One region of the Brevundimonas sp. UYEF29 genome, then DNA from elsewhere that is predicted to be linked to it. Evidence: predicted binding sites of a transcription regulator. Region 1 holds the regulator's gene; the other holds the start of a gene.
What was found. The regulator HrcA, encoded in region 1, represses chaperone genes, less so after heat shock. The targets are predictions, from matches to a motif close to GTTAGCANTCNNNNNNNNNGANTGCTAAC.
Positions count from the first base shown of each region.

Region 2: the regulator HrcA is predicted to act here: its motif matches at 1,743-1,771, upstream of groES (co-chaperone GroES).

Region 1 is NZ_JBEPNH010000007.1:157,486-161,779, reverse strand. Features, by position in the region: gene glmM (phosphoglucosamine mutase) at 1-594, shown strand, start outside; gene ABIB58_RS12405 (hypothetical protein) at 591-1,052, opposite strand; gene rph (ribonuclease PH) at 1,117-1,842, opposite strand; gene hrcA (heat-inducible transcriptional repressor HrcA) at 1,957-3,015, shown strand; gene grpE (nucleotide exchange factor GrpE) at 3,060-3,647, shown strand; gene ABIB58_RS12385 (S8 family peptidase) at 3,672-4,294, opposite strand, start outside.
Region 2 is NZ_JBEPNH010000008.1:56,092-60,385, forward strand. Features, by position in the region: gene pgi (glucose-6-phosphate isomerase) at 1-1,064, shown strand, start outside; gene ABIB58_RS12665 (YMGG-like glycine zipper-containing protein) at 1,123-1,545, opposite strand; gene groES (co-chaperone GroES) at 1,844-2,131, shown strand; gene groL (chaperonin GroEL) at 2,185-3,831, shown strand; gene ABIB58_RS12680 (glycosyltransferase family 2 protein) at 4,100-4,294, opposite strand, start outside.

The DNA.
Region 1 (4,294 bases):
ATCATCTGCGATGAGACAGGCCGGGTCGTGGACGGCGATCAGATCATGGCCCTGGTCGGACTGGACTGGGCCAGGCGCGGCCTCCTGACCGGCGGGGGCGTGGTGGCCACCGTCATGTCCAATCTGGGGCTGGAGCGTAAACTGAAGTCCGAAGGCCTGACGCTGGAGCGGACCAAGGTCGGCGACCGCTATGTCATGGAACGGATGCGCGAAGGCGGCTTCAACATCGGTGGCGAGCAGTCGGGCCACATCATCCTGCACGACCACGCCACCACCGGCGACGGCCTGATGGCGGCGCTGCAGGTGCTGGCCGTCCTGGTCGAATCCGGCAAGCCGATGAGCGAATTGGCCCGCCAGTTCGATCCCGTGCCGCAAAAGCTGGAGAACGTCCGCTTCACCGCCGACAAGCCGCTGGAGACCGACACGGTCAAGGCCGCCATCGCCGAGGCCGAAGCGGCCCTGAGCGGTCAGGGACGGCTGCTGGTGCGTCCCTCGGGCACGGAAAAGCTGATCCGCGTCATGGCCGAGGGCGACGACGAGGCGCTGGTCAAGCGGGTGGTGGCCGATGTGGCGGGCGCGGTGCGCTCAGCCTAGGGCTTGCACGCCGCCGGCGGGTCGCCGTCGCGTTCCCACAGTTTGCAGGACCGGTTGATCTCCCCCTGGATCAGCTCGCAGGGGTTGGCGGCGTTGCAGGGCGGGCGGGTCGCCGGGCTGACCTGGATGCAGCGCTCGACCAGCCGGGCCGAGGCGGCGGCGCCGATGGCGTCGCGGCAGGGAACCTCACTGATCGGCACCAGCTGAGCGGGCATGTCTGGACCCTCGGGAATGCTGGCCTCAGGGTCCTCGGCCGGTTTGGCGGCTTCCTTCTCCGCAGCCGCCGGCTTGGCGGGCGCGGCAGGCGGCGGAGCGTCCGACGCCAGCGGAACCGCGTCGATGACGTTGCTGCTTGCAGCAGTGTCTCCGGACGCAGGCTGATCGGCTGGATCAGCGCGCTGACATCCGGCCATCAACACAACGCAGGCGGCCATCGAAAGCCAGGGGAATCGACGCATCGACTTGTCTCCGGTCAGGACTGACCGGACGAAGATGCCCGTCCGCGCCTCGAGGTGAAACCCCCTATCGCTTCACCGCCGCCAAGGCCGCCTTTTGCAGGGTGAACAGTTCGGTGCAGCCGATCTCGGCCAGCGAGAAGAGCCGGTCGAACTCGGCGCGTGAGAAGCCGCGCTTCTCGCCGGTGGCCTGGACCTCGACGATCTGGCCCGAGCCGGTCAGGACGAAGTTCGAATCCGCCTCGGCCTCCGAATCCTCTTCGTAATCCAGGTCCAGCACCGGTACGCCGTCGCATACGCCGCACGACACGGCCGCCACCTGGTCCGTGATCGGATCGGCCTTCAGCACGCCCTCGTCGCGCAGATAATTCAGGGCCAGGCTCATGGCGACCCAGGCGCCGGTGATCGACGCCGTGCGGGTGCCGCCGTCGGCCTGGATGACGTCGCAGTCGATCAGCACCTGACGTTCGCCGAGCGCCTTCAAGTCCACCACGGCGCGCAGGGAGCGGCCGATCAATCGCTGGATCTCTTGCGTGCGGCCCGACTGTTTGCCGGCGGCGGCTTCACGACGGCCGCGCGTGTGGGTGGCGCGGGGCAGCATCCCGTATTCGGCGGTCACCCATCCCTGCCCCGAGTTGCGCATCCAGCCCGGCACCTTGTCCTCGATCGAAGCGGTCACCAGCACCTTGGTGTTGCCGAAGCTGATCAGGCACGAGCCCTCGGCATAGCGGTTGACGCCGGTCTCGATGGTCACGGGACGCAGTTGATCGTCGGTGCGTTGCGAATGGCGCATGGGAGGGACTCTTGGAAGTCTGACCTTGGAAGCTGTGGCGGCGGTGCTTATCCTGAAACCGTGAGCCTGTATGCCCCGAAAAACCCGCCGTTCGACGCCGGCCCATCCCCGAATCTGGCCCTCTCGGGTCTGGCGGGGCTGGATGCGCGGGCGCGCGACATCTTCCGTCGTATCGTGGAATCCTATTTGGAAACCGGCGAGCCGGTCGGGTCGCGGACGCTGTCGCTGGGCGGCATCGCCCTGTCGCCCGCCTCGATCCGCAACACCATGCAGGATCTGACCCTCGCGGGCCTGCTGGCGGCGCCCCACACCTCGGCCGGGCGCATCCCGACCCATGCGGGCCTGCGCCTGTTCGTCGACGGCCTGCTAGAAGTCGGCGACCTGACCAAGGAAGAGCGTCGTGAGATCGACGGGCGCTTGGCGGGGCGTGGGCGAAATTTCGAAGCGGCGCTGGATGAAGCGTCGAACCTGCTGTCGGGCCTGGCCGGCGGTGCGGGCGTCGTCTCCAGCCCGGTGCGCGATTCCGGCGTCAAACATGTCGAGTTCGTCGCCTTGGGCGGCGATCAGGCCCTGGCCGTCATCGTCGCCGACGACGGCACGGTCGAGAACCGCATCATGACCTTGTCGGCCGGCGTCACGCCGTCGACCCTGGTCGAGGCGTCCAACTTCCTGAACGCCCGCCTGCGCGGCCGCCCCTTCGCCGACGCCCGGCGCGAGATGGCGCAAGAGCTGGAAATCGCACGGCGTGAACTGGACCAGACCGCCGCCCGCCTGGTCGAGGACGGATTCGCCGCCTGGTCCGGGGGCGCCGACCGGGAGCGCGCCCTTATCGTGCGGGGTCGCGCCAACCTGCTTCAGGAACGGGAAGGCCTGGCCGATCTGGAGCGGGTCCGCGTCCTTTTCGACGATCTGGAGCAGAAGGAACAGCTGATCGGCCTGCTGGACGGTGTCGACGCGGCCCAGGGCGTGCGCATTTTCATCGGCGCGGAGACACGGTTGTTTTCACTTTCGGGTTCCGCCGTGATCGCGGCGCCCTATATGAGCGGCCGACAGCGGGTTCTGGGCGCCATCGGCGTGATAGGCCCCGCAAGACTGAACTACGCCCGTGTCATTCCGTTGGTGGACTATACCGCCCGGGTGCTGGGCCGGATGCTGGACGGGAACGACAAGTGAGCGACAAGCCCCTTAACGACGAACTGAACGCCGTGGACGCCGACATGGCCGAAACCAACGCCGAACACGGCCTGGACGCCCATCCGTCAGACGATCTGGCGCCGCTGGACGCCGTGATTGCCGAGCGTGACGAATGGAAGGACCGCGCCCTGCGTGTCGCCGCCGAGATGGAGAATCTGAAGCGCCGCTCCGAGACGCAGCAGAACGACGCCCGCGCCTTCGCCATCCAGCGCTTCGCCAAGGACCTGCTGGGCGTCGCCGACAATCTGGAGCGCGCCCTGATGGCTGCGCCCAAGGACGCCGAGGGCGCGACCGCCGGTCTGGTGACCGGTCTGGAACTGACGCAGAAGGCCCTGCTGCAAGCCTTCGACGCCAACGGCCTGAAGCGCGTCGCGCCCCAGACCGGCGAGGCCTTCAACCCGCATCTGCACCAGGCGATGATGGAACAGCCGTCCGAGACCGTGCCCGGCGGATCGGTGATCCAGACCATGCAGTCCGGTTTCGAACTGTTCGGTCGCACCGTCCGCCCCGCCATGGTGGTCGTCGCCGCCAAGGGATCCGGCGCCCAGGCTCCCAACCCCTATGGCGCCGCCCCCGCCACCGACGGTCAGGCCTTCGACGGCAAGGCCTGATCCGCAGTCGTCAGGCGGCGTCGGTCAGAACTGACGCCGCCAGGCTCCGATCAAGGCGAACTCCGGCGGCGCGTCTGCGACATGGCGCGGCTCGCGGTTGGCGACCGCTTGAAGCGTCATGCTGGACCCGTCCCACAGCCGGCGTTCGCCACCGAGGATGAAGTCGATCTGACGGCCGCTGGGCGTCGCCGAGATGTTGCGGCGCGAATAGGTCAGCGGATCGAAATATTCGACTGGAACATCCGCCAGCATGGCCGAGAAGGTTCCGCGCTCGATCCTGAGCGGCTGAGCCAGGGTGAAGCTGATTCGGTCGCAGATCATCGAACAGCCCGTCAGCAGGCCCAGCCGCCAGTTCGAACTGATCGCTGCCTGATCCATCGACAGGAACCGGCCCTCGATCCGCGTCGACCCCATCCCCGCCTCGCCGATCAGGCGCAGGCCCGGCCGCAGGGTCCAGTCGCCACCCAAGGCATAGAAGCTGGTCCGTGACGGCAGGGCGAAGTCGGATCCACCCGGCAGGAAGGCGCCCAAAGGCCCGAGCCGTTCATCCAAGGCGCCCACGCTGAACGACAGACCGCCGTCCGCTCCGCGCCATCCGATCGCCGCGCGACTGTAGGTAGAGGCGTCCTGCTCGACACGACGCAGCG
Region 2 (4,294 bases), on a different contig from region 1:
ATATGGCCGAGGCGCTGACGGGTCTCGATCCCGAGACCACCCTGGTGGTGGTCGTGTCCAAGACGTTCACGACGCAGGAAACCCTGGCCAACGCCGAGGCCGCCAAGGCCTGGCTGGCGGCGTCGCTGCCGGCCGAGGGGATGACCAGACACTTCATCGGGGTGACGGCGGCGCCGGACAATGCGGCGGCCTTCGGCTGCGGTCGGACCTTCGCCTTCCGGGACTGGGTCGGCGGGCGCTATTCCCTGTGGTCGGCGGTCAGCCTGTCGTGCGGCATCGCCCTGGGCTGGGACGTGTTCGAACGGATGCTGGCGGGCGCCGCAGAAATGGACGCCCATTTCGTCTCGGCGCCGCTGCAGCGGAACGCGCCGATCCTGCTGGCCCTGGCCCAGGTGTTCAACGTCGACGGCCTGAACCGGCCCGCCCGCACCGTCGCCCCCTACGCCCATGCCCTGCGTCGTCTGCCGTCCTTCCTGCAGCAGCTGGAGATGGAGTCGAACGGCAAGCGGGTGCATCGCGACGGTACGCCGGTGACGCGCCAGACCTGTCCCGTCGTCTTCGGCGAGCCCGGCACCAACGGCCAGCACGCCTTCTTCCAGCAGATCCATCAGGGGCCGGAGGTCGTGCCGGCCGAGTTCGTGATCGTCGCCAAGACGCATGCGGACGCGCCGGAATCGCCGCTATGGTCCAACGCGCTCGCCCAGGGGCAGGCCCTGATGCTGGGCAAGACGACCGAGGCCGCCAAGGTCGAGGGCTTGGCTCAAGGGTTGTCGGAAGAGGAGGCGACGCGCCTGGCGTCCCACCGCACCTTCACCGGCAACCGTCCGTCGACATCGATCGTCATGGAGCGACTGACGCCCGAGACCCTGGGCGCGCTGCTGGCCCTGTATGAGCACAAGACCTTCGTCGAGGGCGTGATCTGGGACATCAACAGCTTCGACCAGTGGGGCGTCGAACTGGGCAAGGTCCTGGCCAAGGCGATCCTGAAGGACGTGGACGCGGGCGGCCCCTCGGCGGACCTGGATCCGTCCACGGCAACCCTGATGACGCGGTTGATGGGCTGACGCGATAAGGGCCCGTCCTTGCGGACGGGCCCTGCCGATCACCTAGACTGTCAAACGCTTACCAGCGGCGGTCGTAACGGTAGTCGCGATCGTTGCGATAGTCGCGGCGGTCATAGCGCGAGTCGTAACGGCGGCCGTCGTAGCGGTAGTCGTAGCCCGAGCGGCTGCGATCGATGCCGTGCTCGCGCTCCCAGTGGCCCTGGTTACGGTAGCACCGGCCGCCGCGGTAGTATTCGCAGCCCGAGCCGCGGTTGGAGGCCACAGCACCCAGAGCCGCACCGGCAAGCGCGCCGCCCGCGATATAGCTGCCATCGCCGTTGCCATAGATGGCGCCGGCCAGACCGCCCACGGCGGCGCCGATCAGGGCGTTACGGCCGGTGTTGTCGCGATCGCGCGATTGGGCGGAAGCCGGAGCGGCCATCAGGCTCAGGGCCACGACGGGGGCGGCGGCGACCGCAGTGATCTTCAGCAGCTTGGACATCTTGGTCTCCTTCTTTCGTTGCCGAACTGCATTCCAGAGCGGGGAAGGCATCCAGCGTTGAGGCTGTTCTATCGCTCCCAGTTTGAACGACCCCGGAGGTCGGCATTCATTTTCGGTTCATTTGTCACAGAGAATTCGCGCCGCGATAGAGACGCGCCGCTTGACGATGCCAGCGCCTCTGCCTAACTCCCGCCCGCGTTAGCACTCTCGCTGGTTGGCTGCCAAAACGGCGATCGCGAGAGCGCCGCACACCGTTTCAAAAACGCCCCGATCCGGGGGTTTTACAGGGAGAAGTCCGATGGCGTTCCGTCCGCTCGGCGACCGCGTGCTGGTCAAGCGCGTTGAAGAAGAATCCAAGACCAAGGGTGGCATCATCATCCCCGACACCGCCAAGGAAAAGCCTCAGGAAGGCGAAGTCGTCTCCGTCGGCCCTGGCGCCCGTGACGACCAAGGCAAGGTCAATGCTCTGGAGCTGAAGGCCGGCGACCGCATCCTGTTCGGCAAGTGGTCGGGCACGGAAGTGAAGATCGACGGCGAAGACCTGATCATCATGAAGGAATCCGACGTCCTGGGCGTGCTGTCCTAAGCACCCGACGTCCGACGTTCTTCAATCAATCCATATAGATAGGAGCTGCCCGCATGGCCGCTAAAATCGTACAGTTCAACACCGACGCGCGTGACAAGATGCTGCGCGGCGTCAACGTCCTGGCCAACGCCGTCAAGGTGACCCTGGGTCCCAAGGGCCGCAACGTCGTGATCCAGAAGTCCTTCGGCGCCCCGCGCTCGACCAAGGACGGCGTTTCGGTCGCCAAAGAGATCGAGCTGGAAGACGCCTTCGAGAACATGGGCGCCCAGATGATCCGCGAAGTCGCTTCGAAGACGAACGACAAGGCGGGCGACGGCACCACCACCGCAACCGTCCTGGCTCAGGCCATCGTGCAAGAGGGCCTGAAGGCCGTCGCCGCCGGCATGAACCCGATGGACCTGAAGCGCGGCATCGACAAGGCTGTCGGCCTGGTGCTGGAAGAGATCAAGTCGAACTCCAAGCCGGTCTCCAACAACTCGGAAATCGCGCAGGTCGGCACCATCTCGGCCAACGGCGACTCGGAAATCGGTGAGCTGATCGCTCAGGCGATGGCCAAGGTCGGCAACGAGGGCGTGATCACCGTCGAAGAAGCCAAGACCGCCGACACCACCGTCGACGTCGTCGAAGGCATGCAGTTCGACCGCGGCTACCTGTCGCCCTACTTCATCACTAACGCAGACAAGATGGAGGCTGTCCTCGAAGAGCCGCTCATCCTGCTGTTCGAGAAGAAGCTGACCTCGCTGCAAGCCATGCTGCCGATCCTGGAAGCCGTGGTGCAGTCGGGCCGTCCGCTGCTGATCATCGCCGAGGACATCGAAGGCGAAGCCCTGGCGACCCTGGTCGTCAACAAGCTGCGCGGCGGCCTGCGCGTCGCGGCCGTCAAGGCTCCGGGCTTCGGCGACCGCCGCAAGGCCATGCTGGAAGACATCGCCATCCTGACGGGCGGCCAGGTCATCTCGGAAGACCTGGGCATCAAGCTTGAGAGCGTCACGCTCGACATGCTCGGCAAGGCCAAGAAGGTCTCGATCACCAAGGACGACACCACCATCGTCGAAGGCGTCGGCGGCAAGGACGAGATCGAAGCCCGCGTGGCCCAGATCAAGCGCCAGATCGAAGACACGACCTCGGACTACGACAAGGAAAAGCTGCAGGAACGTCTGGCCAAGCTGGCCGGCGGCGTTGCAGTCCTGCGCGTCGGCGGTTCGACCGAAGTCGAAGTGAAGGAAAAGAAGGACCGCGTCGACGACGCCCTGAACGCCACGCGCGCCGCAGCTGACGAAGGCATCGTTCCGGGCGGCGGCATCGCCCTGCTGAAGGCCTCCAAGATCCTGGCCGACGTCAAGGGCGACAACGCCGACCAGAACGCCGGCATCGCGATCATCCGTCGCGCCCTGCAGGCTCCGATCCGTCAGATCTCGGAAAACGCAGGCGTCGAAGGCTCGATCGTCGTCGGCAAGGTGCTGGAAAACGACCAGTCCTCGTTCGGCTTCAACGCCCAGACCGAAGAGTACGGCGATCTGGTGCAGATGGGCGTCATCGACCCGGCCAAGGTCGTCCGCACGGCTCTGCAAGACGCCGCTTCGGTCGCCGGCATCCTGATCACGACGGAAGCCGCCGTCGCCGACGCCCCCAAGAAGTCGGGCGGCGCTGCGGCTCCCGACATGGGCGGCATGGGCGGCATGGGCGGCATGGACTTCTAAGCGGAAGGGCGGCCTTCGGGCCGCCCGGACGCCCCGGCGAAGGCCGGGGTCCAGGCTTTCCGACGCTGAAATGGAGAAGGGCGGGGTCGCAAGGTCCCGCCCTTTTTCATGTCTCCTCCCTGCGAAGCGGGGAGGGGGACCGCGCGTAGCGTGGTGGAGGGGCTCTTGAAGTCCCACCGGCGGTCTGCTGCACGCAGAAAGACCCCCTCCGTCACGACGCCAAGAGGCGTCGCGCCACCTCCCCACGAGGTGGGGAGGAGACAGCGTTCTAGAACTCCGAAATCGCGCCCGGCTTGCGGGACCGCGTCTTCAGCCACATCACGCCCAGGAGGTCCGAGACCGAGGCGCGCAAGCGGCCCCAGTTGGTGTATTTCGAGCGGCCGACCTCGCGGTGGCGGTGGTCCACGTCGAGATACTGGTTCTTGAACCCCTCGCGGATCATCAGCGCCGGCAGATAGCGGTG